4 regions of the Thiocystis violascens DSM 198 genome follow, and region 4 is predicted to be linked to each of the others. Evidence: predicted binding sites of a transcription regulator. Region 4 holds the regulator's gene; each other region holds the start of a gene.
The links. The regulator sigma-54, encoded in region 4, starts transcription at its own class of promoters, with help from an activator protein. The targets are predictions, from matches to a motif close to TGGCANGNTNCNTGCTT.
Positions count from the first base shown of each region.

Region 1: fliE (flagellar hook-basal body complex protein FliE) is a predicted target of sigma-54. The motif match lies at 1,708-1,724, and genes of this name have one in related genera.
Region 2: flgA (flagellar basal body P-ring formation chaperone FlgA) is a predicted target of sigma-54. The motif match lies at 5,886-5,902, and genes of this name have one in related genera.
Region 3: rsxA (electron transport complex subunit RsxA) is a predicted target of sigma-54. The motif match lies at 2,649-2,665, and genes of this name have one in related genera.

Region 1 is NC_018012.1:362,825-370,748, reverse strand. Features, by position in the region: gene fliF (flagellar basal-body MS-ring/collar protein FliF) at 1-1,226, opposite strand, end outside; gene fliE (flagellar hook-basal body complex protein FliE) at 1,263-1,601, opposite strand; gene THIVI_RS01715 (sigma-54 interaction domain-containing protein) at 1,882-3,243, opposite strand; gene THIVI_RS01710 (PilZ domain-containing protein) at 3,293-3,883, opposite strand; gene THIVI_RS01705 (late competence development ComFB family protein) at 4,048-4,332, shown strand; gene THIVI_RS01700 (HDOD domain-containing protein) at 4,351-5,751, opposite strand; gene motA (flagellar motor stator protein MotA) at 5,920-6,774, shown strand; gene motB (flagellar motor protein MotB) at 6,835-7,713, shown strand.
Region 2 is NC_018012.1:399,437-407,360, reverse strand. Features, by position in the region: gene THIVI_RS01935 (flagellar basal body rod protein FlgF) at 1-84, opposite strand, end outside; gene THIVI_RS01930 (flagellar hook protein FlgE) at 167-1,621, opposite strand; gene THIVI_RS01925 (flagellar hook assembly protein FlgD) at 1,696-2,373, opposite strand; gene flgC (flagellar basal body rod protein FlgC) at 2,481-2,900, opposite strand; gene flgB (flagellar basal body rod protein FlgB) at 2,905-3,312, opposite strand; gene THIVI_RS01910 (CheR family methyltransferase) at 3,714-4,526, opposite strand; gene THIVI_RS01905 (chemotaxis protein) at 4,583-5,506, opposite strand; gene flgA (flagellar basal body P-ring formation chaperone FlgA) at 5,938-6,684, shown strand; gene flgM (flagellar biosynthesis anti-sigma factor FlgM) at 6,842-7,249, shown strand; gene THIVI_RS01890 (flagella synthesis protein FlgN) at 7,255-7,812, shown strand; gene THIVI_RS01885 (flagellar brake protein) at 7,838-7,924, shown strand, end outside.
Region 3 is NC_018012.1:3,705,107-3,713,030, forward strand. Features, by position in the region: gene nifA (nif-specific transcriptional activator NifA) at 1-582, opposite strand, end outside; gene nifL (nitrogen fixation negative regulator NifL) at 600-2,240, opposite strand; gene rsxA (electron transport complex subunit RsxA) at 2,708-3,283, shown strand; gene THIVI_RS16460 (RnfABCDGE type electron transport complex subunit B) at 3,423-3,953, shown strand; gene rsxC (electron transport complex subunit RsxC) at 3,959-5,479, shown strand; gene THIVI_RS16470 (RnfABCDGE type electron transport complex subunit D) at 5,481-6,572, shown strand; gene rsxG (electron transport complex subunit RsxG) at 6,569-7,231, shown strand; gene THIVI_RS16480 (electron transport complex subunit E) at 7,267-7,924, shown strand, end outside.
Region 4 is NC_018012.1:2,437,253-2,445,176, forward strand. Features, by position in the region: gene lptA (lipopolysaccharide transport periplasmic protein LptA) at 1-181, shown strand, start outside; gene lptB (LPS export ABC transporter ATP-binding protein) at 251-976, shown strand; gene THIVI_RS10805 (RNA polymerase factor sigma-54) at 1,214-2,698, shown strand; gene hpf (ribosome hibernation-promoting factor, HPF/YfiA family) at 2,729-3,052, shown strand; gene THIVI_RS10815 (PTS sugar transporter subunit IIA) at 3,339-3,788, shown strand; gene hprK (HPr(Ser) kinase/phosphatase) at 3,814-4,776, shown strand; gene rapZ (RNase adapter RapZ) at 4,831-5,691, shown strand; gene THIVI_RS10830 (PTS sugar transporter subunit IIA) at 5,688-6,125, shown strand; gene THIVI_RS10835 (HPr family phosphocarrier protein) at 6,122-6,391, shown strand; gene ptsP (phosphoenolpyruvate--protein phosphotransferase) at 6,388-7,924, shown strand, end outside.

The sequences.
Region 1 (7,924 bases), 2.1 Mb from region 4:
AAACCGACCGCTCCGCGCACCAGTGCGCGGATACTCTCAAGCTCGGCGTCCGAGCGCGGGACACGCACGACCTCGCCGGCATCGTTGGTTTCGTCCCGATAATCGACGACCACCGCGGCGGACAGCCGACGAATACCGCCAGGCGTTTCCTGGATGTGGGAGATGGTTCGATCCACTTCATAATTGCGCGTCGTCTGCTGGCTGCGACTGCTGGGCAGTTGGGGATTCGCCGCCGCGCCAGCCGCCGGCCCGCCGACCGCGCCGCCCGCTGGCGGTTGGTTGGTCAAGGCGCCGGGAATGCCGCCGATGACCGGATCGACACCAATTTTTTCTTCTTCGTTACTCTGCTCCGAACGCACCGCCGTGCGGTCCGGATCGAAGGCTTCCTCGGTCCGCTCGACCCGCGAAAAATCCAGGTCGGCCGCGACCTGTACCCGCACCCGATCGCGCCCGACGATCGGGATCAGCAGCGACTGCACGCGCTCCACGAAACCCGTTTCGACACGATTCGTATAATCCAGATGATCGAGCGACAGATTCGCCGACTTTTTGTCGTCATCGACGGTGAGCAGCCGCCCGGTCTGGTCGACCACGGTCACGCGCTCCGGCAACAGCTCCGGCACGCTCGCCGACACCAGATGCACGATGGCCCCAACCTGGGCCTCGGTCAAGGAGCGATTCCCGCGCAGATGAACGACCACCGAGGCGCTCGGCGGGGTCCGCTCGCGCACGAACACCGAACGTTCAGCCTGGGCGATATGGACCCGCGCCCGCTCGACCGGCTCCAGGGCGGCCACGGAGCGGCCCAGTTCGCCCTCCAGCGCGCGTTGGAAGCGGGCGCCCTCGATCAAGCGGCTGCTCCCGAAACCGGCATTGTCCTGCAACAGCTCGAAGCCGATATCGCTCTCTTTCGGAAATCCCTGGCCAGCCAGCAGCAAGCGGGTCTCCGCGATCCGCTGCTGAGGAATCTCGATGCGTCCGGAGGCGCTGTCGACCTTGTAGGGCACGCCCATCGAGGTCAGCGCCTGCATCATCTCGGCGGCCTCGGCGCCATCGACCTGCGCGAACAGGGGGGCGTAGGTGGGCCGCAGCGCCCAGTACAGAATCGCGACCACGGCGACGAGACCGCCGGCGATCATCCCGATCAGGGCGATCTGACGCCCGGCCGGCATCTCGTTGAACGACTGAAGACTCGTCGAAAGCGCGGCGGTCAGTGAGGACGCCATGGCTAAATCGCTCCGTTACCCGCTCGTCCGTCAGGCTCAGACCTGCATGCTCATGACTTCCTGATAGGCCGACAGCAAGCGATTGCGGACCTGATTGGTCGCCTCGAAGGCGATGCTCGAACGGTTCATCGCCAGCATCACCTGCGGCAGACTGGTATTCGCGTCACCCAGTTCAAAGTTGGTTTGCATCTTGGTGGATTCCTGTTGCACCTCGTTGACGGAACGCACCGCCTCCTTCAGCTTGGAGGCGAAGTCCTGCCCCTCGGATCCGCGCGCGGGCTGTACCGCCTCGACTGGTCTGGCGCCCTCGATCCGTCCCGACTGGGAGAGCGCGCGCATCTGCTGCAACACACTCTGGATCTGCATTTCGCTCATGTCCAATCAACTCCGGCTTGGCCCGACGGGATTCAGGTCATGACGCCCACCGACCCAGGACCGATTCAACCGGAGGGAAGCGAGGCATGCGACTGTTGCCAAATCAAAGCAAATTCCGCGCCTGCCAAGACGACGGGGGGCTGGCGAAGGTTATCGCCGCAGCCGTTGCGCGGCGGCCATTCGCTGCATCGGCGGTTCATGCAAGGTCATGATGACGGACAAACGTGCGGCGTTCGGACCGCTTGCGCATGCGCGGACAGGCCGCGTCGATCGGCAAACGTCAGAACATTGACGCTTCGTCGGGCGACTCCCGTTCGAGCCCGAATTTACGCATGCGCTCAACCAGCGTCGTGCGCCGCATACCCAAACGTCTGGCCGCGCGAGCGACGACCTGATCGCTTTGCTCCAGCGCGACGAGGATCATGCCGCGCTCCAGCGCGTTGAGATATTCGCGTAACTCCATGCCGTCCGGCGGGAGCGGCGGGGGAGCGGCGGCGGGCATCGCCAACCCCTGATCCCGCGTCTCCAAGAACGGCAGCGACTCCACATGAGGCGGTCGAAACCGGGCTGGCAGTTGGGGCAGATCGACCAGCAGACCTGGATACATGATCGAAAGTTGCTCCAAGAGATTCGCCAACTCCCGGATATTTCCTGGCCACGTCTGCCGTTCCAGATGGGCCAGCACGGCGGGGGTCAGATGCGCCGGCTCCCCTCCCTGCTCTCGGAGACGCGCTTCGAGCGTCGCGATCAACAGTGGAATATCGCTTTGCCGCTCCCGCAGGGAGGGCAGTTCGATCGGAAAGACATTGAGACGGAAAAACAGATCCTGCCGAAAGGATCCGCCCGCGACGGCCTCCTCAAGATTCCGGTGCGTGGCCGAAACGATGCGGGCATTGGTCTGTAGCGGCTTGTTCGAGCCGACCCGCTCGAAAGTGCGCTCCTGCAGCACGCGCAGCAGCTTGACCTGCATCGGCAACGGCATGTCGCCGATCTCGTCGAGAAAGAGCACGCCATCCTCGGCCAACTCGAAACGCCCGGCGCGGGCCGTGAACGCGCCAGTGAACGCGCCCTTTTCATGACCGAACAGCTCGCTTTCCAACAGATCGGCCGGAATGGCGCCACAGTTGACGGCTACGAAAGGCTTGCCCCGGCGACTCGATGCGTGGTGGATGGCGCGCGCGACCACCTCCTTGCCGGAACCGGTCTCGCCAAGGATGAGCACGGTCGCATCGCTCTTCGCGACCTGACCGATCAGACGCTTGACCGCGAGCATGGCCGGATGGCGACCGACGAGATCGATCTCGGACGAGCAATCGGACGGGGTTTCGGTGTCGTTCCGCAACCATTGCAAAATCTGAATCACGCTGCCCGGCGACAACGGAGTCTGCACGACCAGGGCCCGCCGCGAAAGTTCGCCGGCGAGTCCATCCGTCGGCTGGCACACCACGGGCGTCCCCGAGAGGGGCTGCGTGTCGAGTATGCGGGTCAGATTCGCGGAGGAGTCGCAAAGCCAGAGCGCGGCCAACGCGTCATGCCGCGCCGTCGTCGGACTGCCCAGGTCAACGACCTCGCAACCCAGAAACTCCAGGATGCAACGGGTTGCGATGCGCGCCGTTTCTTGACCGAACAGACCGATTCTCATCACCGATGCGGATTCCCCTGGTCCGGGAGCGTGGGCGCCGTCCTTACAGTCAATGTTCAAAACCGTGCTGCGAGGCGTGCATGGAGGAATTCGAGAGGAATAACGACGTCTCCTCGCGCGCGGCGCCAGACTGAAAGCGTCGCCGCGCGACCTCGCGGCGATGCATGCGAAAGACCCAACGTCTCAAGACCTCTTTGAACCCGTCATCCGGGGAGCGCCAGGTCGCGCCGCATTCGTCGCCGCGGCACTGAACCCTGCTCAGTTCCAGGACGAGAGGCTGCGCCAGCCAATGACAGGGGAAGACTTCGATGCGTTCGCAGTCGGACGTAAGCACGGTCGCGGGCAGCACCAGCCCATCGCCGCTGAGACCGACCCGCGAACGCCTCGGGATTTTATCCGCCAGCAGCGTGGTGACAAGATCCATGAGCAAATCGATCTTCAATTCCAGACGAGCCAATTCCGGCGTGACAGGATCCTCCTTGGCATGGCCTTGCGGTTCGGCCTCAAGGACGGCGATCGCCTCCAGCAGGCGCGACGCCGCGTCGCTGGTCGTCGGCATCCGGTCGCTCGGCGCGACAGGCAGTTCCAGAGTCACCGCGAGCCCTTCGCCCAACACGTCCCGCCAGTCCTCCATCGCCATGAGTCACCTGATTCCAGACCGAGATAGCCACTGCCATGATGCTAACCGCTTCAGGATCGCCGGGAAAGCCGTTCGTACATTGACCGCCCTTGCTTGCTAAAATCGGCGCATCGGCATCCGTGTCATTGTTTCCTAAATCAGCCTGCATCGACTAAGAGAAAACCATGCTATCGAGTATCGGCAATTATTTCGAACGGCTTGTCATGGAACGCATCCATGGCGTACTGGGCGAAAACGGCAGCGAGTTCGACACCACCTACATTGAGGATCTTGCCTGCGTGGCGCTGAATTATCTGCCGCCACGTTACGTGAGGCATGCCGTCGACCTGGCGTCCCATCTCAGCGACTCGGATCATCGAAACATGCGGGAAGAGGTCTCGGACGCCGTCAACTTCGCGATCGCGACCACGCAGCGTCGCCAAGGAGCCCGGGATGAGAACCTGGAGTGACGGCTGAACGCCGCTCCGTCAAGCGGTTTCCAGACACTCCAGACACTGACTCGCCTGGCCGGCAAGACGTTGAAACGAAGCGTAACCGCGCGCATCCAGACGGCAGCTCGCACTGCGGCGATCCGCGTAAAGTAACCCGATCGGCCGCCCCCTGACCCACATCGACATGACAAAAAAGCGCGTGTCGCCGATCAGTTCGACGATTGCCTCCGGGATCCGCGGCAGAAGATCGGCTTGATTTTCCTCGTTCAGCCAGATGGCGGACGGCGCGTCCAGCAACTCGCCAAAAAGCCCACCGGCATCGAGCGAAAGACTGAAGCGATTGAAGGTCGGCTCGAAATCCGTACCGACCAGAAACTCCGCCGACAAGGTCCGCCGGCGGGGACAATAGGCCGCGAACACCGCACGATTCAGGCCCAGACCGCGATGCAGGCCACGTAGCAGGGTCGCGAACACCGCCGCGCGATCAGGCAGCGAGCAATCGCCGAGCGCCGCCAGACAGGCCAGATAATCGTCCGCTCTCGGCGCCAGACAAAAAGACGGCGTCGCGGGCGCGTTCGCCGCCGCCGACCGCCAGCCATCGCGCTCCAGGGTCAACAATGCCAGTGAACCGATGCCATAGCGGACGGCCGTCGGATTGAAGGCACCCAACACATGATTGATGCGTCGGATCAAGGACGGCGGATCGAGATCGAGCAACTCGGCCACCAGACGCAAGTCACGCATGCGCATCGGATGACGCCAGGCGGAGAAGGCATCGCGGGCAATCTGAGTCGCCAGCATCACGCATAGCGTCCTTGCATGTTGCGCATTGCGGGCCCGCATCGCCTCCCGAACCATCTCGGGCAATCTCCACCGCAGTGCCAGGGCATGGCCCAACGCTTCCAGGCTCTCCCCCAGCGCGACATACTCGGCCTCATGGGGAAACTCATGGTTTACCTCCACCAATTGCAGATAGCGGTTGATCCGGGCGTCCCCATGCGCGAGCAGGAAGAGTTCGCCCAGGTTATTCAACAGGGCCGCCAGACTGACCTCGGACGGAAACCGGTCGCGATCCAGCTCGGCCCAGTCCAGCGCCAACAGCGCCGCCAGGACCGCTCTGCCCGCGCTCCGGCGATAGGACGCGAGCCGCGCGGGATCCAGAACCTCTTCAGCCACGTGGGACTCGGACTGCATGCGCAGGATCTTCTCGACACCCAGCATGTGCGCCGCATCTTCCAGCGTTGCCACGTCGGCGCTGAAATGCCGGTGCGGAACCGCATTGGCCCGCTGCAGTACGCGCAGGGCCATGGCCGGATCGCGCATGAGCGCCAGGGACAGCTCGCGTAGCGGCGCCAGTTCGCTCGCCAACAGATGCGTCAATTCCTGACGTGTCCGGGCCAGCACCGGGAGTTCCTCCGGCGAGGCATCGGCGGTCACCCTTGTCAACCAGCCTGAACGCACAGTCGCGCCTCCCCGATGAGCCGGACATCCCCGAACCATGATCGAGGTTCAAGCAGAGGATGCCCCAAATCGCTATTATTGGACGTCAACCGCCCGCGTCACAAGCGGGCCGCCTTCGCGAAACGCCCTTGAGAATCCGCCAGCGTGAATCTGATCCTTGGCTCCGTCATTGTCTTTGCCTCCATTCTCGGCGGATTCGCCGCGCAGGGCGGGCACATCGTCGCACTCTGGCAGCCCTTCGAACTTGTCATCATCCTGGGCGCTGCGCTGGGCGGTTTCATCATCGCCAATCCCATGCGCGTCGTTCTCAAGTCGCTAAAGTCCATACCCTCGCTGTTCACGGGCTCCCGTTACCAAAAGGCCGAATATCTGGATGCGCTCGGTTTTATGTACGAACTCTTCACCAAGGTCCGTAAGGAAGGTCTCATGGGGATCGAGGCGGACATCGAGGAACCGGCCAGCAGTCCGCTCTTTCAAAAATACCCGCAAATCCTGAAGGACCATCATGCGGTGGAATTCATCTCCGATTACATGCGGCTCGTGGTCAGCGGCAACATGAACCCCTTCGAGCTCGACAACCTCATGGACATCGAGTTGAGCACCCATCATCACGAGGCAGAGGAAACCGCGCACGCCGTGCAGCGCGTCGGCGACGGCTTGCCCGCCTTCGGCATCGTGGCCGCCGTCCTCGGCATCGTGCATACCATGGCCGCCCTGGGCGGCCCCATGGACGAACTTGGCACCCTGGTCGCGGCGGCCCTGGTCGGAACCCTCAGCGGCATCCTGATCGCCTACGGTTTCGTCAGCCCCATCTCCACCATGCTGGAACGGTACGCCGCCGACGAGACCCGCTTCCTGTCCTGCCTCAAGGCCTGCATCCTCGCCAGCGTACAGGGATACAGCCCGCAGGTGGCGGTGGAGTTCGGCCGCAAAACCATGACCTCCGACGTCCGGCCCAGCTTCGGCGAGCTGGAACAACATCTGCGCGGCAGCCGCTAAACCCTGTTCATACCGCAAGCGCCCGCCCTAGCGGACGCGGCTTCGCCGGAGATATCCCGCATGCCGATCGACACCAACAAACAACCCATCGTCGTCAGGAAGGTCTTCAAGTCGGGAGGCCATCACGGCGGTGCCTGGAAGATCGCCTTTGCCGATTTCGCCACCGCGATGATGGCGTTTTTCATGCTGCTCTGGATCCTGGGCGCCACCACCAAGGAACAGAAAGCGGCAATCTCGCAATATTTCCAGAATCCCTCGGCGTTCGAGGGCGTCAGCACCGCGCCCTCCCAGGCGCTGGGCGAAGGGACCGGCTCCAAGCCATCCATCATCGACTTCGAGGGCGCCATCGATATGGCTCCGGAAGCGTCGCGGCCCACCGCGGAACAGATCGACGAATTGGCCCAAACGCAGGATCAGGCCCGCCTGGAATCGCTGCGGAAGGTACTGGAAGACGCCCTGAAGCAGAGCGCAACGCTAGCCCCGTACAAGGAGCAGCTTCTGATCGACATCGTGTCCGAAGGACTGCGCATTCAGATCGTCGACGAAGAAAACCGCCCCATGTTCGACTCGGGCGATACTCAGCTCAAGCATTACACCAGCGCCATCCTGCGGGAGTTGGGAACCATGATCAATCAGGTGCCGAATCGGATCAGTCTGACCGGACACACGGATGCGCGCCCACTGGCACGTGCCGGTTTCAGCAATTGGGAGTTATCCACCGAACGCGCCAATGCCGCCCGACGCGCGCTGGTGGCGGGAGGGATGCGGGAAGACAAGATCGGCCGCGTGGTCGGCTTCGCGGACACCGTGCCCTTCGATAAGGCCGACATCAATAATCCGATCAATCGTCGCATCAGCATCATCGTCATGAATCAGAAAACCGACGCGGCGATCCACGAAGAGACCACGACCGCGAACCAGCTTCTCGATCAGAATTGATAAACCGCGCCCAAAGTCACGCGAGCACAGGGCTCTGCTCGTCGAAATATTGACGCAAGCGCCCATGACCGCGCTTGACGACCTCCTCAATCACGTCATTCGCCTTTCTCAAGCCTCTGTTTATTAGAAGATAACGCTCTCTGGCCCGGATCATGCTTGGTCGACTGTCAAGCGCGCCCATCGACAAGTGGGCGCAGTCCGAGACACATGA
Region 2 (7,924 bases), 2.0 Mb from region 4:
GTTCGCCAGGTTGTGGTTGTTGATGGCCTGCGCGTAAAGGTTTTCCTTGGCGCCGGACATCGCGAGATAGAGAAAGCGGTCCATGGTCGTGACTCCTGGCGGTCAGGCCGGCTCGGGCGGCTCCTGCGCGCCGGACGCGCCCGTGGCGTCCGGCGTCCCGTGGGCGTTACCGGATATTCAGAATCGTCTGGGTGATTTGATTGGCGGCGCTGATGGTCTGCGAATTCGCCTGATAGTTGCGCTGGGCGGTGATCAGGTTGACCAGTTCGGTCGCCAGGTCCACGTTCGCGGTCTCCAGCGCACCGCCCTGGATATTTCCCAGGCTGCCGGTGCCGGGCGAGAAGATCACCGGCCCCCCGGAGTCCGTGGTCTCGGCCCAGGAGGTGTCGCCGATCTGCTGGAGTCCCTGCGGATTGTCGAAATCGGCCAGCGCAACCTGACCGAGCGGCAGCGCCCGACCGTTGGAATAGCGGATGAAGAGCACGCCTTCCTCGTCGGCGTCGACGCCCGTGATGCGTCCCGTGGTGTAGCCGTCCTGTTCCAGGCTACTCACGGCATAGCGCTCGCCATACTGGGTCGTGCCGGTGAAATCGAGCGAAATGATGTTGGTGCCGACGGTCGAGGGAGGGGGGACCGGCTGCGTCGGATCGTCCTCACCAACCGTGGCGCCATTCACCGGATCGTATTTTGTCATGTCGAATGTTAAATCGGCGCTTGTTGGTGGAATCAGCAGACCATTCGTATCGAATTCCAACTGCATTGGCGAGTTCGTCGGAAACGTCGGAGGACTGGCGCCCGTGTTTTCGCCATCCATCTGTACATGGACCTGCCACACACTGGAACCGCCTGCAGCAGCCGCATTGACCTCATCCTTAATGAAATACATCGTCACGGGACGCGGTGTCCCCAACGAGTCATAGATCGTGGTCGAGGTCGAAAAGTTGTAGGTATCGGGGTCATCGATGTTGAATCCGGGCACTGCTGGCGTTGTTACCAGTCCGGTTACTGGATCTACCACAGGTGCCACATATAAAACTGTTGGATCGATGAGCGTGGGGGGGGTCGTCTGAGGAACCACCGTCTCGTCGATCGGATTCGACGCATCCGAACGCAGATTGAGCTGGGCGGCAATCTCGGCCGTCGCATTCGGCGGCGAGTCGCCCAGATTGATCTGCATATCGGACCGCAGTCCGGTGCGAAAGAGGCTGTTGGGATCGGTCGGATCGGTCGGCGGAAAGCCTTGGAGCCGCATTGGCGGCGAACCGTTATTGACGATATATCCCTCATTATCAACCTGGAAGGCACCGGCGCGGGTATAGACGTTATCGTCGCTCCCAGCGCTGTTCAGAACGAAAAAGCCGCGGCCGGTGATGGACATATCGAGGCTGTTGTCGGTGAACTCGAGCGTCCCCTGGGTAAACTGTTGGCTGTTGGAGATCAGCCGCACCCCGGCACCGATATTGGTTTTGCCGATGGTTCCATAGGACCGGGTGAAGATATCGCCGAACTCGGCGCGGGATCCTTTGAAGCCAATGGTGCCGACATTCGCGATGTTGTTGCCGGTCACCTTGAGATCCGCGGCCGCAGCGGTCAGTCCGCTCAATCCGATGTTAAAAGCCATGAGGTTGCTCCCTCGTGAATATTGGGTGGTTAACGCTCAACCGGCGCGAATGCGCAACGCGACGATCCCCGGCTTCAGCCAATCCGGGCAACATCGCCGAATGCGACCCCGCCCAAACCCTGTACATTGAGAATCAGACCGCCGCTGGCGTAGTCGGCGGTCACACTTTGCACCTGACCTCCAAGAAAGGTCTCGACCGCCGCCGAAGCGTCGCCGCTGGAAGCGGTGGCGCGAAATTCATAAATACCCTCGGGCGCGGGCTGCCCATCGGACGTGAGTCCATCCCAGGTAAAGTCGGCCATGCCCGATGCCTGGGCGCCCAAATCCAGAGTCTGCATCAGTTGGCCAGTGGAATCGTAGACACCAACCGTCAATTGATTCACCGACGCGCTTAACCCGACCGACCCCCGCATGCCCTGTCCCGCGTCCAGTTGAGACTTGGTCGCGGGCGACAGAACCTCCTTACCCACCAGCGCGGCCGCCTGTAACGCCTGCCCCTGATTGAGCGACAGCGACAAGGCACCGAATTTCTCGGTCAGCGCCTCAATGCCGGTGACGGTCGAGAATTGGGCCATCTGACTGAGGAAATCGCCGTTTTCCATCGGCTTCATCGGATCCTGAGTAGCCAGTTGCGTGGTCATCAGTTTGAGAAAATCCGATTGTCCGAGTGTGCCGCTGCTCTCCTTGGCGGTCTGAGCCCCGTAACTCGTCAGCCCCAGTCCGCTCAAGACATCCGAGGATATTTCCGCCATGGTCTGTTCTCCGACACTGTATCCAATAGGGTGCGCGTTGTTCGCGCAATGGACGTTCGCCTAGGGTTGCGCAACGCACGTCACGGTTGATTCACACTGCACGCGGTTTAACTCTGACCGACCCGCAGCGTGCGTTCCAATAATTGCCGCGTGGTATTCATGACTTCCACATTGGCCTCGTAACTGCGCGAGGCCGACATCATGTTGGCCATTTCCTCGACCACGCTGATCGCGGGCCGAAAGACATAGCCGTCATCATTGGCCTGGGGGTGATTCGGCTCATAGGTCGGGATGGGCAGCGCCGGAGAGTCGACGATGTCAGCAACCCGCACCGGCATGGCGGCCCGATCAGGATCCTCTCGGTCCAGAATCGTCTGGAACAGAACCTGTTTCGACTTGTAGGTCTCTTCCGGCGTCTTGGCGGCGGTACTGGCGTTGGCCAGATTGGAGGCCACGGTATTGAGCCGGATCGATTGCGCCGTGAGCGCCGAGGCCGAGGTATTGAAGATGCTGAACAGATTGCTCATGGCGTTATTCCTTTCGCAGGGCGGCGCGGATACCCGACACGCGTCGATTCAGGAATTCAAGCGTGCTCTGATAATGCATGGCGTTTTCGGCAAAGGCCGCCCGCTCCAGCTGCGGGTCGACGGTATTGCCGTCGAGGGCCGGCTGCGCGGGAATGCGATAGAGCATATCGGGCACGGTATTGACGTCCGGTTGACCGGGCAGCGGCAGGTGATTGGATTGCGTTTGGGCTAATGCCAACCCCTTGCCCCGGCCTTCGATCGCCGCCAGGGTGCCCCTGAAATCGTAATCGCGTGATTTGTAGTTCGGGGTATCGGCGTTGGCCAGATTGGAGGCCAGCAATTCGCCGCGCCGATCCTGAAGCTTGACCGACGCTGGCAAGATGCCAAAGGCTTTATCGAGTGAAAGGCTCATGGGTGCGGCTCATGGGTTGCAATGACCCGTCAATCTCTTTGCGGGAGATCATGCAAGCCGCGCGCCAGTAGACGCGGGAGGGAAAAGCGAAAGCAAGGCTTCCAGTGACCGGATTTAAACCGCCAACCAGTCGTCATACCGGACGCGGTTTAGGGCGATTTCCGGGGAAATTCCTATCGGAATCAACGCTTCAAATGGACGAGATTAACAGGATTTTTCAAGATTCACAGGGTTGAAAACAATGACTTCTATCCTGTTCATCCTGCGAAATCCTGTCTATTCGATCCGAGCGCAGAGATGAACTTTTCAGGAAATCGTCTAAACCGCGTCTCCACCGATGTCGATAAAATCCCCAAAATCAAACACAAACTGAAAATTACGCATTTCGCTCTAGACGCGGTTTAACGCCGACGCAGCATGGAGCCTTGCGGCGTGCGCAGAATCTCGAAGGCTTCGGTGTAGGAGCCGACCGCTTCGGACGCGCCGACAAACAGATAGCCGCCAGGATCCATCTGACGGGCGATTCCGTCAAAGATCCGACGCTTGGTTTCGGCCGAAAAATAGATCAGGACGTTGCGACAGAAGACGATGTCGAATTTACCGAGCGTCGCGTAGGATTCCATCAGATTGAGCTTCTGAAAACGCACCCGGCGCTGAATCTCCGGCTTGATCCGATGCCCGTTCTCGATCGACTCGAAAAAACGCTGCCGACGCTCGGGACTGAGTCCGCGCACGATGCTCAGCCCGTCATAGACACCGGCGCGGGCATCGGCCAGCACGCTTTCCGAAAGATCCGTCGCCAAAATACTGACGCTCGCGGTCTTGGGCGGATAGCTTCCTTCCCATTCCGCAACGATCATGGAGATGCTGTAGGGCTCCTGGCCGCTGGAGCAGGCCGCCGACCAGATCCGGATCGGCTTTTGCTTGGCCGCCAGTTCAGGAAGCACGATTTGACGAAGGATATCAAAGGGATAGTTATCGCGAAACCAGGATGTCTCGTTGGTCGTCATCGCATCGATCACGCGGGATTTCAGCGTGGGATTGGCGGAACGCCGCAACGCCTTCAGCAAATCTTCAACTTTCGCGAACGAAAATTCGTCGAGCAGACGCGACAGACGACTGGAGACGAGATATTGGCGGTTCTCGCCGAGCACCAGACCGCAACAGTCGGAGAGGAATCGGGAAAACTCGGCGTAATCCTGCGCATCAATCACGGCTGAACCTTAGGAGTGATCTGGAAATCGAGGTCGGTTGCGACAGCCTGCGTTCATCAGGATTTCTTCGCATACTTGAGCACCGTCGTCGCCAACTCGTCCGGGTCGAACTTCGCCAGAAAATCGTCGGCGCCAGCCCGCTTGACCATGTCGTGATTAAACTGGCCGCTCAAGGATGAATGCAGGATCACCCGCAGATCCTTCAGCTTGCCATGTTCGCGAATCTTGCGTGTCAGGGTGTACCCGTCCATGCGCGGCATCTCGATGTCTGCGATGACCATTTCGATGGACGACTCCACCATGTCCGCGGCGGCCAGCTCTTCCAGATACTCCAGCGCCGCTCGACCATCGGAACGGGTTTCGGTGCGAAAGCCCAGTTCCATGATGGCGCGCTCGATCTGTTTGCGCGCGACCAGCGAATCGTCGACGACCAGGATCCGACGATCATGAGGCAGGATGGCGGCCTGTTTCTGCACCTCGTCGGAGACATCGGACTTGAGCGGATTGATCTGCGCAAACACGCGTTCGACGTCGATGATTTCGACCAACCGGTCGTCCACCTCGGTGACCGCGACCAGATAACTTTCACGCTCGGTTCCGCGTGGCGGCGGCTTGACCGTCTCCCAATTCACGTTGACGATCCGATCCACCGCGGACACCCAGAAACCCTGGACCGATCGGTTGAACTCGGTGACGATCACCTTGGCGTCCCGATCATCGTCGATCGGTCGTGCGGCAAAGCCGATCGCCAGCGCCAGATCGATCACGGAAACCGTCCTGCCGCGAATGTTGGCCACGCCGCGAACCGTCGGGCTGGAGCCGGGAAGGTGTCGTAGCGTGGGTTTGGCGATCACCTCTCGAACCTTGAAGACATTGATGCCGAACATCTGTTTGCCACCCAGGTGAAACAGCAGCAATTCCATGCGATTCTGCCCAACCATGCGGGTGCGCTGATCGATATCGTCAATAAACTGACTCATCCAACGTCTCCAGATCGAAATTGACCATCACGTAAACCGCGTCCGCCGCGACGCCGGTTGGCTCATGCAAGGCCGATCCAACTCGAAAACAACGCATTTCATGCTAAACCGCGTCCGGTACGGTATGCGTCGTTTTGAGCGGTCAGCCAAGTTGGCATCCATCTGCGATGTCGGCGTTGACGCGGTTTAACGATTTAATTTTTAAACATTTTAAACCGCGCCAGCTCCGACGATCATGGAGGCTTCCGGGGTCGATTCAATCCATAAAACATCGCCTACCGCGCCGGGCGCGGTTTAGACGTGGTTCAAGTCTAACAGCATGATAGCTTAGCGGGTGGACTGGATTGTACCAGCCAGGAACCCAGGCTTCCGCAAGGCAAGGCGCATTTCCTGCTTGTCGATTGTCAAACACATCACGCAGGATACTCGCCATGTCTCACGCCCGACCGCATCGGATCGATCACGCCTTGCGCCGACTGCTTTCCTTGACCGTCATTCTATTGGCGACGCTGAACGCCGGCACCATCCGCGCGGCAGACAAACCGAGCGAACCGCTGGAGCGTATCCTGGAGACGGCGCGTGCGTTTCTGACCGATTCGCTAAATACGGATGCCAGCGTCGAGACGCGCATCGAGATCGGTCAGTTGGATAGCCGGCTCCGCTTGGCGCGCTGCGCTCGCGCGCCAAGCTCCGAGCTTGCGCCGGGCGCCCGCACGGGAGGAAACGGCACGGTCAATGTCCGCTGCAGCGAACCTGTCGCCTGGTCCATCTTTGTACCGTTTCGCGTGGAGCGCTATACGGAGGTTGTGACCGTCGCGCGGCCGCTCTCTCGCCAACAGGTCATTCAACCCGCCGACGTGCGGCTGAAGCGCATGGAGACATCGCAACTCGCGAGAGGGTATTTCCAGGAACTGGCCCCAATCATTGGCCTGGAGGCGCGACGAACGCTGGTTCCGGAGCAGGTGTTGATTGACGCCCATGTGACCCAGCGGACCTTGGTCGAGCGTGGTCAACAAGTCACCCTGTTCTCGGCCAGACCCGGACTGACGGTCAGGATGAAAGGCGAGGCGCTGGAAGCCGGGACGGTCGGACAGCGCATTCGGGTGCGCAACAAATCCTCTAAGCGCATCGTGGAAGGCTATGTGGAACCTTCGGGAGCGATCCGAACCGCTTTTTAGGCAATTTCCGGAAAAGACTGTACCGATTTCCCGTTCGTCCTGAGTCCATCAATTTGGTATAAACTTCTTCAGAAATCGCCTTAAACTCTGTCAGACGCGGCACAGGCCATTTCGGTATCGCATCAGCCCACGCAAACCGACGAACGTCGTCGCAAACGTGGCTGAAGCGGGATATTTAATCCGCCGTGGGAATGCCTCTACAGTTCTCTTTCATCCGGCCGTTAAACAAGGCAAGCCCGAACCGACCTGGATTAAGCCCATGGACATTAAAAACCTGACTGGCGGCAACCTCCGCACCGAAGGCTCTCCCTCGGGGGTCAAGCCGCGCGTGACGTCAACCGCCGACAGGCCGTCCACCCCGAATACGCCCGGCGCGATCGGCGAGCCCGTGACACTCACGCAAACCGCCCGGATTATGAGTGCCGCGCGCGATCAAGCGAACAATGTTCCTATCAACGAAGCAAAGGTCGCGGAACTCACGGTCGCCATTGCCGAAGGCCGCTATTCCATCGACAATCAGCGGCTGGCGGATCGGATGCTCGCATTCGAGCGCCTGCTGGCCTGACTTCGATGCGCCGGGCGTTTCCGGTCGACCGTCGCCATTCTGAGAGATTGAATGAAATGGATCGTGCAAACCCCAACCTGGCGCTCCCCAATACCGCGGCCCAGTTTGCCCAATCGCTGAAGCTGTCGATTCAACTGATGGGTGACCTGGAAGCAGCGATGCTGGAGGAAACCCGCGCCATCGAGACACGGGAAAGCGATTCGCTGCTACGGGTTCTCGCCAGCAAAAGGGACTTGGTCGCGCGACTCGAAGAAGAAACGCTCCTTCAAAAGCAATGGGTTGCACTCGCTCATCACCCCTTCACGCCGGTCGGCATGACGAAGTTCTTCGCCGGAGTGGGCGACGACGGCCAGCTTCTCGGTCTGTGGTCGATTCTGCGCGAATCCAGTACCCGCTGCGATGGCATGAATCGCTCCAATGCACGCTTGATCGAGCGCGGCCGCAAACGCGTCGCCACGTCGCTACGCATCCTAATTGGTGACGATGGCACCTCGGCGACCTATAATCCACGTGGACGCACCGAATCGACAACTCCACGCAGCCGCACCTTCAGCCAAGCCTAATGCAGACAACGCAGGATTCGGAATCTTGAGTCAGGCACTCTCAGGCCAGCAAATCGGGGTTGACCGAGCACACCTGGCCCACGGTGAATTGGTGACGACACCCAACCGCATT
Region 3 (7,924 bases), 1.3 Mb from region 4:
GTCGCGCTCCTCGCGCAGCGCCTGCTGTTCGGCCTCGACGGTGCGGGCAAGACGGACCGCCTGCCCGATCAGGTTGGCAACCATTTCGAGAAAGCGCGACCGGTCGGCAAGTAGACTCTCGTCGGCGGGCGGCTGAGCGGCGAAGACGCCGATCGCGCCATCATCCCCGCAGCGGATCGGGACGCCGATAAAAGGAAGATTCGGATCGTAGAGGTTCAGACGATCCAGAAAATTCGGTTCGTCGGCCACCCGCGGCAAAATCCAGGGGGCGTTGGTGGAAAGGATGCGTCCGATCACGCCCTCGCCCGGTTGGTAGCTGATCTTTTCAAAGGGTTCGGCGTCCTTGTCGTGGATAGCGCTGATCAGGAGTTCGCCGCGCTCTTCGTCGAGCAGACAGACCAGTCCGTGACCCATACGCCCACACTCGTGCAGGACGCCGAGCACCTCGCGCAGCGTCTGGCGCAGATTCAACGAACGGCTCAGCACGCTGCTCACCTCGAACAGCGCGGCCAGTTGGGACTCCAGCAAGGCGAGACGCAGGGCGTCCTCGGCATGGCCGAAATCGGTGACAGGAGAATTCATGGCTCGTTCTGGCAAGGTCATTCGTCCGGTAGCACGGCGGTCAGGGACACGCGGATCAGACAGCCGTCGGTTTGCTCGGGATCGACCTCGATCGATCCGCCATGGGCGTTGGCGATTTCCTGGGCCAGCGCGAGCCCCATTCCGGCCCGGCCGCGACGGTTGCGCCAACCGATGAAAAAGGGCTCGAAAACCCGGTAGCGGTCCTCGGAGGCGATGCCCGGACCATTGTCCTGGATCTCGATCTCCACGCTGCTGTCCAGGCGACGGGTGCTCAGGCGCAGCTCGCGCTGCGGACGGCTGGACTCGCGCAGCGCCTGGATGGCGTTATCAATCAGATGTTTGAACAATGAGCGCAACTGGTTCTGGTGGCCGGGCAGTTCGGGTAGGACGGAGGCCGGCTGCCAATCCACCACGATACCGGTCGCCAGCAGGCGTTCGGTCTCCAGTTCGAGCACTTGTCGCAACAACGCGTTGACATTGACCATGACGCCGGCCTCGCGCGGTCCCTCGGGCAGGGCCGCGCTCAAAGTGGCCAGCGCGCGCGCGCCGGAATCGCTGATCTGGTCGAGCATCCCCGCCAGGGTCTCCACGTTCCCCGCGCCGCTGCGCAGCATGCCGGCGGCGGCGTTGATGACATTGAGCGGCACCTGAATTTGATAGATGGCCGCGGCCAGCGCCTCGCGCATGCCGTGCATCAACTGCTGTTCGGCCAGGCTCGCGCGCAGATGTTCCAGTTGCGCGCGCTCGATCTCGCGATGACGCCCGGTGACATCGTTGGCCAGGATGAGCAGACGGCGTTCTCCAGGGGCCAATTGACCGAAATAGCTACGCGCCGTGGGGTCGGACTCATCGACCGGCGTCCCCGAGCAGGAGAACCAGCGCGGTCCCTGATGCCCGCGGATGTCGATGCTGACCTCGACATTCTTGAAACCGCGACCGTCGAGACAGGCCGCGAAGGGGTCGCTGCCGATCTGCTCGCCGATCGCCGCGCGCAGGACATCGACCGGTTCCTTGCCGCGCAGATCGCCGAGCAGTTTTTTGTATTCCTGATTGTCGAGGATGACCCTGCCCTCGCGGTCGAGCAGCACGACCAGCACGGGCGCGGCGTCCAGCACCGTCTCGATGCGCGCCTTCTGCTGGCGTAGCGCGCCTTCCAGCTCGTGCACCTTAGTCACGTCGCGGTGCATGCCGAGGAAATACTGGAGTCCGCCATCGCGCCCCAGCACCGGCGAGATGATCAGCTCCGCCAGGTAATCGCCGCCTTGCTTGGTGCGGTTGACCAGGGTGCCGGTCCAGGTCTGTTTGCGCTCGATGGTCCGCCACAGATGCTCGTAGACCGTGGCCGGGGTCGCGTTATTGGACAGGATCGCTTCGTTCTGGCCCAGCACCTCCTCGCGGCTGTAACCGGTCAGGGCCTCAAAGGCGAGATTGGCATAGAGAATCGTCGCCCTGGCATCGGTGATCGAGATGGCGATCGGCGACTGTTCGACCGCCTCGTAGAAGAGCCGCGGCGGCAGCGGGTCGGTCGCATTGCCGCCCATGAGGGCCAGCGCCTCAACCAGTTCCGGCGGGGTGCCGTCCGGGGGCGAGGCGAGAAAGGCGCTCAGCGCGTTGATCACGGCCTGCTGGACGGGCTCCGGGGCATGTCGAACCGGCACGGCGTTCTCCTGATATTTTAAACTGCGTCCAGCGTGCCAGACGCGGTTGCGGATGACTCCAGCCTCGCTGGTCGCCCACGACGCACGGCGGGACGCGGTTTAAAAGATGAAAAATTTAGGCAAAAAACAAACCGGATGATCTTTCCGTCGCGAGTACTTGAGTGCAAGCGACGGAAAAGACGCTGTGAGTTTTCCAACAATCGCACTGCACTGCAACAAAAATTCTGTTGCCGTCATGACAGGACGACGTCGCGGGGAGATCGATGTTCGCCTCCGACATGAACCGCGACTGGCCGCTCCAACCCGTCATCTCCGTTCAATTAAGCCTTTGTTTCGACGGACTCCTGGCGCCTGCATCCTCACCGCGAAGGGTCGCCGGGAGGCGCGCGACACGTCTCTGGAAATCGATGGCATCGCCTTTGCATTTACTGACTCATCAAGTTTGACGCGCAGGGACATATTTCAAGATGGGCGAGTATCTCATGCTGATCCTCGGCACCGCACTGGTGAACAACGTGGTGCTGGTCAAGTTTCTCGGACTCTGCCCCTTTATGGGCGTGTCCAGCAAACTCGACTCGGCGCTAGGCATGGGGCTTGCCACGACCTTTGTCATGACCCTGGCGGCAGTGGCGAGCTGGCTGTTGGAAAACTATGTGCTTGGGCCACTGGATATTGGCTATCTGCGCATCCTGACCTTTATCGTGGTCATTGCCTCGGTGGTGCAGTTCACCGAGCTGGCGGTGCGGCGGATTTCGCCGGCGCTCTATCAGGTGCTGGGGATCTATCTGCCGCTGATCACCACCAACTGCGCCGTGCTCGGCGTGGCCCTGCTGAATATCCAGGAAGCGCATGGGTTTCTGGAGAGCGTGCTCTATGGCCTGGGCTCGGCGCTCGGTTTCACCCTGGTCATGGTGCTGTTCGCCGGGTTGCGCGAGCGTCTGGCGCTGGCCCAGGTTCCCGCTGCGTTTGCTGGGATGCCGATTGCCTTCATCGTCGCCGGCCTGCTGTCGCTGGCGTTCATGGGCTTCGCGGGGTTGGCGTGATGGAGAGAGTGCAGCGAAACCTATTTCTTCCAGCGCATCGCTTCGCCGCGATGGGTTTCTCGGCCAGTCGGCGTCGGAACCATCCTGGGATGATGTGCCAGGCCGCTCTTCCCATCCTACACCAACGAGCAGTGCAGATATGTTAGCCATCGCCAGTCTTACCGCGCTTGGCCTGATCCTGGGTTGGCTGCTCGGCGTCGCCGCGCGCTATCTCAAGGTCGAGGGGAATCCGCTCACCGAACAGGTGGTGGCACTGATGCCCGGCTCGCAATGCGGTCAATGCGGCTATCCGGGCTGCGGACCGGCGGCGGAAGCCATCGCCGCCGGCACAGCACCGGTCACGCTCTGTCCGCCGGGCGGTCGCGTCCTGGCGGAAGAACTGGCAGCTCTACTCGGGATCACGGCGGATCTCTCCGGGGTCGCGGACAAACCGCCGATGATCGCGCACATCCACGAAAACCTCTGCGTGGGCTGCACCAAGTGTTTCAAGCGTTGCCCCACCGACGCCATCATGGGCGCGAACAACATGATCCATAGCGTCTTCGCCGACGCCTGTATCGGCTGCGAGCTGTGCTTCGATGTCTGTCCGACCGAGTGTATCGAGATGCGCCCGATGACCGCGACACTCCAGACCTGGTTCTGGCCCAAGCCACTGGCTCTGGCGGGATGAATGCGATGAAACTCTTCAAGATCCGTGGCGGCGTCCATCCGGACGATCGCAAGCAACTGGCGGCGGGACAGGCCATCGAGACCCTGCCCATGCCGGCCCTGCTGCATATCCCGCTCCAGCAGCATATCGGCGCACCCGCCAGCCCGGCGGTACGGCGCGGTCAGCGGGTCGCCAAGGGCGATCTGATCGCCCAAGGCCAGGGCATGATCTCCGCGCCGGTCCATGCGCCGACGTCGGGTCGCATCGTCGGCGTGGGCAGTTACCCGGCACATCATGCCTCGGGGCTCTCGGTGCCCACCGTGACCCTTCAGCCCGACGGCGAGGACCGTTGGTCGGACCAGATCCAGGGCGTCCCCGATCCCTTCGCGCTCGACTCGGACGAGATCGCCGCGCGTGTGGGCGCGGCTGGGATCGTCGGGCTGGGCGGCGCCACTTTCCCGGCGGCGGTCAAGCTCAATCTGCGCAAGAAATATAAGCTACACACCCTGGTCATCAACGGCGCCGAGTGCGAACCCTATCTCACCTGCGACGACCGGCTGATGCGCGAACGGACCGAGGCGGTGATCGACGGCATCCGCATCATGGCCCACGCGCTGGGCGTCGCGCGGATCGTCATCGGCATCGAAAACAACAAGCCCGAGGCGCAGGCGGCGATGGCGATCACCGCCTCAGCCTATTCCAATATCCAGATCGCGCGCCTGCCGACTCGTTATCCGATGGGGTCGGAGAAACATCTGGTCCAGACCCTGACCGGACGCGAGACCCCGGCACGCGGTCTGACGGCGGATATCGGCGTGGTGGTCCACAATCCTGCCACGGCCTTTGCGGTGCACGAGGCGCTGCGGTTTGGCTATCCGCTGGTCGCGCGGGTGGTCACGATTAGCGGCGGCGCCATTTCGCGACCGCGCAATCTACGGGTTCCGCTAGGGACGCGAGTGCAGGATCTGCTCGACTACTGCGGCGGATTCAGCGAAGAACCGGCGCGGCTACTCAGCGGCGGCCCCATGATGGGTCAGCCCCTGCCGAGCACTCGCGTCCCCATGGTCAAAGGCAGCAATGGCGTGCTGGCCTTGACCGCCGCCGAGACCAATCTGCGCGACCCCATGCCCTGTATCCGCTGCGGCAGTTGCGTACAGGCCTGTCCCTGCGGTCTGGTCCCCCTGAACCTGGCGGCGCACACCCGCGCCGGCGATCTGGAGGGCGCGGTCGGGCTGGGTCTGATGGACTGCATCGGTTGCGGCTCCTGCGCCTATGTCTGTCCGGCGCATATCCCGCTGGTGCAGTTTTTCAACTATGCCAAGGGCGAGATGGCCGCGCGCGGTCGCGCCAAGCAGAAGCAGGCCGAAACCAAACGGCTGATCGAACAGCGCACCGCGCGGATCGAGGCGATTCAGCGGGCCAAGCGCGAGGCCATGGCGGCGCGCAAGCGCGAGGCCGAGGCGAAGAAACGCGCTGCGGCGGAGGCGGCGGCGATCCCCGCGGGCGCGGCGCCGACTCAAGCTCAGGCAGTCGAAACAGAGGCATGAGATGAATATCGAGACCCCCGCGCTCACCGCCGGTCCCTTTGCCCACGAGCGCGTCAGTATCTCGCGGACCATGGGTCTGGTGATACTGGCTCTCCTGCCGGCGACGGCCTTCGGCTTCTGGCAGTTCGGCTGGCCGGCCATCTGGCTGTTCGCGGTGACGCTGGTGACGGTCCTGCTCGCCGAGGCCGTCTGTCTGTGGATCGCCGGCAAACCGATCCGACCCTATCTCCTGGACGGCTCGGCGGTCCTGACCGGCTGGCTGCTGGCCATGACCCTGCCGCCCTGGGCGCCCTGGTGGACCGGCGTGGTCGGCGGCCTGATCGCCATCGTCATCGCCAAACAGGTGTTCGGCGGCATCGGGCAGAATCTGTTCAATCCGGCGATGGTCGCCCGGGTCGCGCTGCTGATCTCCTTTCCGCTGGAGATGACCAGCTTCGTCAACCCCGCGCCACTGTTCGCGGCCGGCAGCCCGGACTGGCTGGAAGGGCTGGCGATCACCTTTGGCGGACAGGCGGCCGACGCCTTCTCCGGGGCCACCCTGCTGGGGCATGTGCGCACCGAACTGGCACAGGGCCGCGTCCTCTCGGAGATTCTGCCCGGCATCTACGCACCCATGACGGACGCGGTAGGCACGCTCTCCGGCAGTCTGGGCGAAGGTTCCGCGCTGCTGATCCTGTTCGGCGGGCTGTTCCTGCTCTATAAACGCATCATCACCTGGCACATCCCGGTCGCGATGCTCGGAACCCTCGCGCTGATCGCCACCTTGATGCACGTTGTCGACCCGGAGCACTACACCGGGCCGCTCTATCATCTGGTCTCCGGCGCAACCCTGCTTGGCGCCTTCTTCATCGCCACCGATCTGGTGACCTCGCCGGTCTCGCTCCGGGGCCAGATTCTCTTCGGGGCGGGCTGCGGACTCTTGGTCTATGTCATTCGCACCTGGACCGGGTACCCGGAGGGAGTCGCCTTCGCGGTCATGCTGATGAACGCCTGTACCCCTTTGATCGATCATTATGTCCGCCCCCGCGTCTACGGACGCGACCGCAAGGGCAGCCCCATCGAATACGCCGACGAGATCGAGGTCAGCCGATGAATACACTGGCATGGTCCAACTTCCGCCAGGGCATCGGCTATCAGGGCCTGCTGCTGGGGGGCACCGTGGCGCTCGCCGCCACCCTGCTGGTCGTCGCCGACCGGGTGACGCGCGAGCCCATCGCCCAGCGGCTGGCCGAGGACATGAAGGCATCGCTGGAGCAGGTCATTCCGTCGGCACTGCACGAGAACGACCTGCTGGCCAACACTCTCACCCTGAACGACACCAGCGGAGCCCCGACACTGGTCTATCGAGCCTTGGTCGGAGGACAGGTGACTGCGGTCGCCTTTCAAGTCACGGGCAACGGCTACGCTGGCGAGATCGCCGTCATCCTCGGGGTCGCGGCCGACGGCAAGGTTCTGGGCGCGCGCGTCCTGTCGCACAAGGAAACGCCCGGACTCGGCGACAAGATCGAGATCGCCAAGGACGACTGGATACTCGCATTCGACGGACTCTCGCTCGACAACCCACCGGCGGAACGCTGGGGGGTCAAGAAGGACGGCGGCGACTTCGACCAATTCAGTGGGGCCACCATCACCCCGCGCGCAGTGGTCCGCGCGCTCAAGGGCGGGCTGGAATTCTTCGCCGCCCAGCGCGATACGCTCACCGCCCCGCCCGTGATTTCAGTCAACGGCGGCCAACTGACCACTGACCACTGACCACTGACCACTGACCAAAACAACCGGCGACCATCATGACAACAGCGACAGACAAAACAGCAGGCATCCAATGGGGCCGAATCGCGCGCGACGGTCTCTGGTCCAACAACGTCGTCCTCAGCCAGAGTCTGGCGCTCTGTCCGACACTGGCCGTGACCGGGACCGCCACCAACGGACTCGGCATGGGGCTGGCGACCACGGCGGTCCTGCTGGCGTCTAATATACTGATCTCGCTGATCCGCGACCTGGTCACGCCGGAGGTCCGCATCCCGGTCTATATCGTGGTGATCGCCACCCTAGTCACCCTGGTGGATCTCGGGCTCAACGCCTACGCCCACGAGTTGCATAAGGTGCTGGGGCTATTCATTGCGCTGATTGTGGTCAATTGCGCCATCCTGGGGCGCGCCGAAGCCTTCGCCTCGAAAAACCCGGTTGCGTCCGCCGCGCTCGATGGACTCATGATGGGGCTTGGATTCACGGCCATCCTGGTGGTGCTCGGCGGCGTGCGCGAGATCGTCGGCAGCGGCACCCTCTTCGCGGGCGCCTCGCTGTTGCTCGGACAGGCGATGTCCTTCCTCGAACTTACCCTGATCCCGGACTATCGCGGCTTCCTGCTTGCCATCCTCCCCCCCGGCGGCTTCCTGGCCCTAGGCTTTCTGCTCGCAGGCAAGCGGGTCATCGATGCCCGCGCGG
Region 4 (7,924 bases):
CGCCAGGCGGATGGAATACGATGCCGACAAGGACGAATTGATCCTGATCGGCGAGGGTCTGCTGATCCAGGGCGCGGATCGACTCGCCAGCGAACGGATCATCTACGACCGCGCGCGGGCGCGGTTTCGCGCCGGCGGCTCGGAACGGGTCAAGATCACCATCACCCCGCAATCGCGCTAAGCTCACGCCGCATCCGGCGGGAGCGAACGTCCCGAATGTCGGTTTCGAGCCACGTAGGAGGAGATCCAGTTGACCGCGCTGCATGCCGAACGACTGAAAAAGAGTTACCGCGGTCGCCAGGTGTTGCAGGACGTCAGCGTCGCCGTGAATCCAGGCGAGGTGGTGGGGCTGCTCGGACCCAACGGGGCCGGGAAGACCACCTGCTTCTATCTCATCGTCGGTCTGATCGCCGCGGATCAGGGCCGCATCCTGCTGAACGATCGCGATATCACGCGGCTGCCGATGCATGCGCGCGCGCGCGCCGGACTGAGCTATCTGGCTCAGGAGCCCTCGGTGTTTCGCAAACTCACCGCGCGCGAGAACATCCTGGCGATCCTGGAGACGCGCCGGGATCTCAAGCGTCCCGAGCGCGAGCGACAGTGCGAGCGACTGCTCGAAGAGCTGGGGATCGCGCATGTGAGCGATTCGCTCGCGCTCAGTCTCTCGGGCGGGGAGCGCAGGCGTCTGGAGATTGCTCGCGCCTTGGCCGTGGACCCGATCGTCATGTTGCTGGACGAACCCTTCGCCGGGGTCGATCCCATCGCGGTCGGCGACATCAAGGCCATCGTCTCCCATCTGCGCGACCGTCGGATCGGGGTGCTCATCACCGACCACAATGTGCGCGAGACGCTCGACATTTGCGACCGCAGCTACATCATCAGCGCCGGGACGGTGATCGCCGCCGGGGTGCCGGCCGATCTGCTCGCCAACCAGCAGGCACGGGATGTCTATCTGGGCGCCGATTTTTCCATGTAGCCCTGAAACGCCATCGGCCATGCCGCGCGCGCAACCCGCGTCGGTCTCCCGGCCGCTCGGGGGAAGTTTGCGATTTAACGCCCCCGCCATGATCGGGAAGGGTGTAAGATAAAATCATCATCACTCCCCCTGCCCGGACACGGCGAACGCGGGAGATTGAAATGGGCTAGAATCGCCGAAGACGCGCTTAACGCTTTCGCACTCGAACGGGATCATCTCAAGACGCACTCGCGCTCCATGAAGCAATCCATCCAGCTTCGCCTCGGCCAACACCTCACCATGACGCCCCAGTTGCAGCAGGCGATCAAGCTTCTGCAATTGTCCACGCTCGAACTTCAGAAAGAGATACAGGAGGCGCTCGATACCAATCTCATGCTGGAGGAGGGCGACGATGCCGAGCGATTCAGTGCCAGCGAGGCGAGCGACAGCCGGATCCAGCCGATCGAGGAGGTCGCGCGCACGCGCGCCGAGGAGGATCTGCGGATCGATCGGGAGGTTCCGTCCGAGTCCAGCGAGATGCCCGACGAGCTTCCGGTCGATACGCAATGGGAGGATGTCTACGACAGCTATCTGCCCACCGCCGCTCAAGGCGGCGATGACGGCGCGGACTACGACCCTTTCGCCCACCAAAGCCGTCCGCAAACGCTGCACGATCATCTCGCCTGGCAACTGAACCTCAGCCGTCTCAACGAGCGCGATTTCATGATCGCCCAGGCGATCATCGACGCCATCGACGCGGACGGGTATCTGCGCACCCACATCGAGGATCTGCTGACCACGATCGACCACCCGGAGATCGGTGCCGATGAGGTGCAGACCCTGCTCCATCGCGTCCAATCGCTCGATCCGCCCGGGGTGGGCGCGCGGGATCCGCGGGAATGTCTGCTGCTTCAATTGCGCCAGATGCCCTCGGAGACGCCTTGCCGCGACCTGGCCATTGCCATCTGCCGCGACGGGTTCGAGCATCTGCCGAGAAAAGACATCGCCGCGCTGGCGCGCCTGCTCAATGCGCCGGAGCCGGAGATCGTCAGCGCCATCGAACTCATTCGCCGACTCAATCCGCGGCCTGGATCCTTGATCGAGGCGGCGCCTTCGGAGTACGTTGTCCCGGACCTCTTCGTGCGCAAGCTGGAGGGCCGCTGGCTGGTCGAGCTGAATCCCGAATCGACGCCTAAACTGAGAGTGAACGCGGACTATGCGCGCTTGATCCGCCGCTCCGATCAGAGCGCCGACGGTACGACCCTGAAGAGCCATCTGCAGGAGGCACGCTGGTTCATCAAGAGTCTGGCGAGCCGCAACGATACCGTCCTGCGCGTGGGTTCCAAGATCGTGGAAATGCAGCAGGATTTTTTCGAGCAGGGCGACGAGGGGATGCGGCCGATGATTCTGCGCGACATTGCCGAGGCGCTCGAATTGCACGAATCCACCGTCTCCAGGGTCACCACGCAGAAATACATGCACACCCCGCGAGGCACTTTCGAGTTCAAATATTTTTTTTCCTCTCACGTCAATACCGCTTCTGGCGGCGAGTGTTCGTCCACGGCCATCCGCGCCCTGATTCGCAAACTGATCGCGGCGGAGTCCGCCAGGAAGCCACTGAGCGACGAGAAAATCGCCAAGGAGCTTGAGGGTCAGGGGATCAAGGTCGCGCGCCGGACAGTCGCCAAATACCGCGAGGCAATGGGTCTCCCACCCTCGAACGAGCGCAAACGCCTGGATTGACAGGCCGTTTGAACCTTAAGGAGTCACACGATGCAGATCAACCTGACGGGTCACCACATCGACATTACCGATGCACTCAGGGATTATGTCGAGAACAAATTCGAGCGCCTGGGGCGACATTTTGACCACGTCATCAACGCCCACGTCGTCCTCAGCGTTGAAAAACTCGCCCAAAAGGCGGAGGCGACACTCAATGTCAATGGGGGTAATGTGTTTGCCGACTCTACCCACGAAGATATGTACGCGGCGATCGATGCCCTGATCGACAAGCTTGATCGCCAGGTGCTGCGCCACAAGGAAAAGAAAAGCAGCCACCGCGGTCCTGTTGCGAAAATCGCCGAGGCGGAGGAATAGCCGCGGCCGAGCATTGAAGGCGAACGCGTTGCTTCCGTAGGCACGCACCAGGCACCTCGGGCGGCTCGTTGACTGACCGTTCGGGGTGTTTTTTATTGAGACGACGAGAGACGATCACCACCATTAGGCTCAGATCCAGCCGACAGGTCGATCGCAGGAGACCCGAATTCATGACCCTAGACAGCGATTGCGCGACCATCGCGCCGAACCCGCGAGACTGCCCGCGGAATGCGCGCGAAGACCTGGCGGCCGCCATGCGCGTCCGCGAATCCTAGGACGTTGAGCCATGTTGAGCCCAGACCTGATCAGCGAAGCCCGAATCGGGTGCGCTCTTGAGATCGCGAGCAAAAAACGCCTGCTCGAAACGCTGGCCGAACTGCTGGCAAGCGGTCATCCGCGCCTGCACACCGAGACCGTGTTCGAGCGACTGCTGGAACGCGAGCGCCTTGGCAGTACCGGACTTGGCCATGGCATCGCCTTGCCGCATGCCCGGATCAAGGAGGTCACGGAGGTGTTGGGAGCCTTCGTGCAGACGGTCCGGGGCGTGGACTATGACGCGACCGACGGCGAGCCGGTGGATCTCGCCTTTGCGCTGCTGGTGCCGGATGCCGCGAACGACGAACATCTGCGCCTCCTGGCGCATCTGGCCAGTCTGTTCAACGATCCGGCGATCCGGGCGAAACTGCGCGCGGCGGATTCGCCGGCATTGCTCCTGCAAGTGTTGAACTCGCGCTAAGCCGCCCTTGCAACGGCCGCCAGCGATGATCGATAGCCTTCAGTCCCTGATTGCGCAGACCGGATCCCAGCTCAAGCTGCATTGGCTGACGCCCGAGCCGCGCGAGCCGCGCCCCTTGCAGGGCGAGGCTCCCGAGCATTCCCGCCAGTCGCTGATCGGATCGCTGAACTGTATCCATCCCAACCGCCTGCAGATCGTGGGTCAGCAGGAACAGGCGTATCTGCATGCCCTGGGCGCGACCGCCTTCGCCGAAACCATCGAAAAACTCTTCGCCGACCGTCCCGCGGCGGTGATCTTTTCCGATGGCATCGAGCCTGGCGCGGCATTGCTCGAATATGCCGAAGGCACGCAGACGCCGCTGCTGGCTTCCACGCTCGGCGATCAGGAACTGATCAACCACCTGCGTTATTTTCTGACCCATGCGCTCGCGGAACGCAAGACGGTGCATGGTGTCTTTATCGAAGTGTTGGGCATGGGCGTGCTGCTGGTCGGCAGTCCGGCGGTCGGCAAGAGCGAACTGGCGCTGGAGTTGATCACCCGCGGTCACCGCATCGTCGCCGACGACGCGCCCCGCTTCGCGCGGATCGCCCCCGAGGTGCTCGAAGGCACCTGTCCGGAAACCCTGCGGGACTTTCTCGAAGTCCGCGGTCTGGGTATCCTCAACATCCGCGCCATGTTCGGCGAAGGCGCCGTGCTGCGCAGCAAGACGCTCAACCTGATCATCGACCTGCAACCACTGGATCACCAACAGCTCGAATGCATCGATCGACTCACCGGCAGCCTGACGGCGGCCACCATCCTGGGCGTCGCGATCCCGAAGATCGTCATGCCGGTGGCGCCGGGCCGCAACCTGGCCATTCTGGTCGAGGCGGCGGTGCGACATCAGATCCTGCGCATCCGCGGCTACGACGCGGGCGTGGATTTCATCGATCGGCAAGCCCGCGCCATCAGTATCGATCGACCCGATCCGCCAGCCGCCCGACGCTGACGTCACAGGCTCAAGCGTCGTCTTCCGTCAGCCCGACCTGAAGCGCACTCAATCATGAAACTGGTTATTCTCAGTGGACTATCCGGCTCCGGGAAAAGCGTCGCACTTCACACGCTGGAAGATCTGGGCTATTACTGTATCGACAACCTGCCGCTCTTTCTGCTGAAAGACCTCGTGCTGGGGCTGCGCAAGGCGGCGCTTGACGAGGCGTTCACGAACACGGCGGTCGGTGTCGACGCCCGGACCAATCCGGATGAACTGCGCCTGCTCCCGGAACTTGTCCGGACCGCTCAGGAGCGAGGCATCGACTGTCGCGTCATCTTTCTGGAAACGAACACCGACACTTTGATCAAGCGTTTCAGCGAGACCCGCCGCAAGCATCCGCTCACCCGGGGCGACCGTTCGCTCGGCGAGGCGATCCAGCTCGAACGCGACCTGCTGGAGCCGATCCGGAGCTGCGCCGGGATCCTCATCGACACCACCCAGACCAATGTCCACGAGTTGCGCGATCGGGTACGCGGCTGGCTGGTCGGCAGCGTCTCGCCCAAGGCGTCGATTCTGCTCCAGTCGTTCGGGTTCAAGCATGGCGTGCCGCAGGATGTGGATTTCGTGTTCGATGTGCGTTGCCTGCCCAATCCGCACTGGCAGCCCGAACTCAAACCGCTGACCGGACGCGATCCGCCGGTCGTGGCGTTTCTGGAGGCAAGCCCCGAGGTCCAGCGGATGCGCGATGACATTCAATCCTTTCTCGCGCACTGGATCCCGTCCTTCGAGACCGACGGGCGGAGTTATCTGACGATCGCCATCGGCTGTACCGGCGGTCAACATCGCTCGGTCTACATGACCGAGGCACTGCGTCGCTTCTTCGAGGGTGACGGTCACAAGGTCATCGTGAGACATCGGGAATTGCCATGAGCGTCGGACTTCTTCTGATTACGCATCGTCCGCTCGCGGGGGATCTGCTGAGTGTCGCCACCGAGATTCTGGGCAGCCGTCCGCCCGGCATCGAGGCGCTGGAGGTGATCAACGATACCCCGTGCGAAGATCTCGTCGCCGAGGGTCTGCGGCGCGCCGCGCGACTCGACCAGGGCGATGGCGTGCTGATCCTGACCGACCTCTTCGGCGCCACGCCCGCCAATGTCGCGATGGTTCTGTTGGATCGCCTGGAGCGCGCGCGGGTGCTGGCAGGCGTGAACCTGCCGATGCTGCTGCGGGCATTGAACTACGCCGCGCTGGATCTGGAGACGGTGGCCGAGAAGGCCGCGCAGGGCGCGCGCGATGGTATCCGCCTGTGCGTCGCCGCAGGCGAGCAGCGCACGATACCGGCACGCAGGATCCAGGTCACATGATTCGCAGGGAATTCGAGATCTGCAACAAACTGGGTCTGCACGCGCGCGCGGCAGCCAAGCTGGTGCAATGCGCCACGCGCTACCGCAGCCATATCGAAATCGAGCGGCGCGATCAGCGCGTCAACTGCAAAAGCATCATGGGGGTGATGATGCTGGCCGCGAGTCAGGGCACCTGGGTCACGGTCGAGGCCGTCGGCGACGACGAGGAGGACGCAATGGTGTCGATCGAGACACTCATCCGCGAGCGCTTCGGGGAGGCCGAATGACCACCGCCTTTCAGGGCATCGGAATCGCCTCGTCCTGTCCGATTGCCCTGGGGCCGGCGTTCATCGACGCGCGCGGACGCGGCGGCGCCTTCCTCACCCCCATCGCCAGCGATCAGATCGGCGCCGAGATCGCCCGACTGGATCTGGCCGTGGCCGCCGCGCGCGAGGCCTTGCAGGCGGTACGCGAACAGATCCCGCGCCACACCCCCATCAAGATCGCCGAGTTCATCGACGCCCACCTGCTGATGCTCGAAGATGCCGCCCTCATCGACGAGGTCCGGCGCATCGTGACCGATCAATTGTGCAATGCGGAGTGGGCGCTCCAGTTACAGCGCGACACCCTGATTCGGGTCTTCGACGAGATGGACGACCCCTATCTGCGCACCCGGCGCGACGATATCGAGCATGTGGTCCGTCAGATTCAGTCCTTCCTGCGCGGCGAAGCGCCCGCGCTCAACCCCGGAATCAAGGATCTCGACGGCTGCGTGGTGGTGGCGCACGATCTCATGCCCGCCGACGCCATCCTGCTGCGCCACCGCGGCGCGGCGGCCTTCGTCACCGAAGCCGGCGGTCCCATGTCGCATACCGCCATCCTGGCGCGCAGCCTCGGGGTTCCCGCGGTTATGGGCGTCCACGAGATCACCCGTTATCTGCGTCAGAATGAATTTCTGGTGGTCGACGGCGAGACCGGAACCGTGCTCGCCGATGCCGACGAACGCACCCGGGAGTATTTCCGCCAGCGCCTGCGCGCGTTCGAGGCGCGCCAGCGTCGGTTGCGCGAATTGGTCAGCCGACCCACTCTGACACGCAATGGGGTCGCCATCGATCTGCTGGCCAATCTGGAATTGCCCGAGGACGTGCGCACGGCCAAGGCCAACGGCGCCGCTGGCGTCGGTCTGTACCGCACCGAATTTCTCTACATGAACCGCGACGACCTCCCGGACGAGGAGGAGCATTTGGCCAACTATGCCGAGATGATCGCGGGACTCGATGGCATCCCCATCACCATCCGCACCCTGGATCTCGGCGTCGAGAAAGGCTGCGAGGCGTTCGTCCGATGCGGCTCCAATGCCTGCAATCCGGCACTCGGTTTGCGCGCGATTCGACTCTGTCTCAAGGAACCGGAGCTGTTCCGACCGCAATTGCGCGCGATTCTGCGCGCCTCCGCGCTCGGCCCAGTCCGCCTGATGCTGCCGCTCGTGACCAATGTGCATGAAGTGGATACCGTGCTGGCGCTCATTGTGCAGCTCAAGCATCAGCTCGACCGCGAGGGACTGCGCTACGATCCCGCCCTGCCGGTCGGGGCCATGATCGAGGTGCCCGCCGCCGCGCTGGCGGCCCGCGCCATCGCCCACCGGATGGACTTTCTCTCCATCGGCACCAATGACCTGATCCAGTACACGCTCGCCATCGACCGTCTGGACGACGCCGTCAACTATCTGTTCGACCCCACCCATCCCGCCATCCTGCGGCTGATCCGCATGACCATCGAGGCCGGGCGCGCGCTGAACATTCCGGTCAGCATGTGCGGCG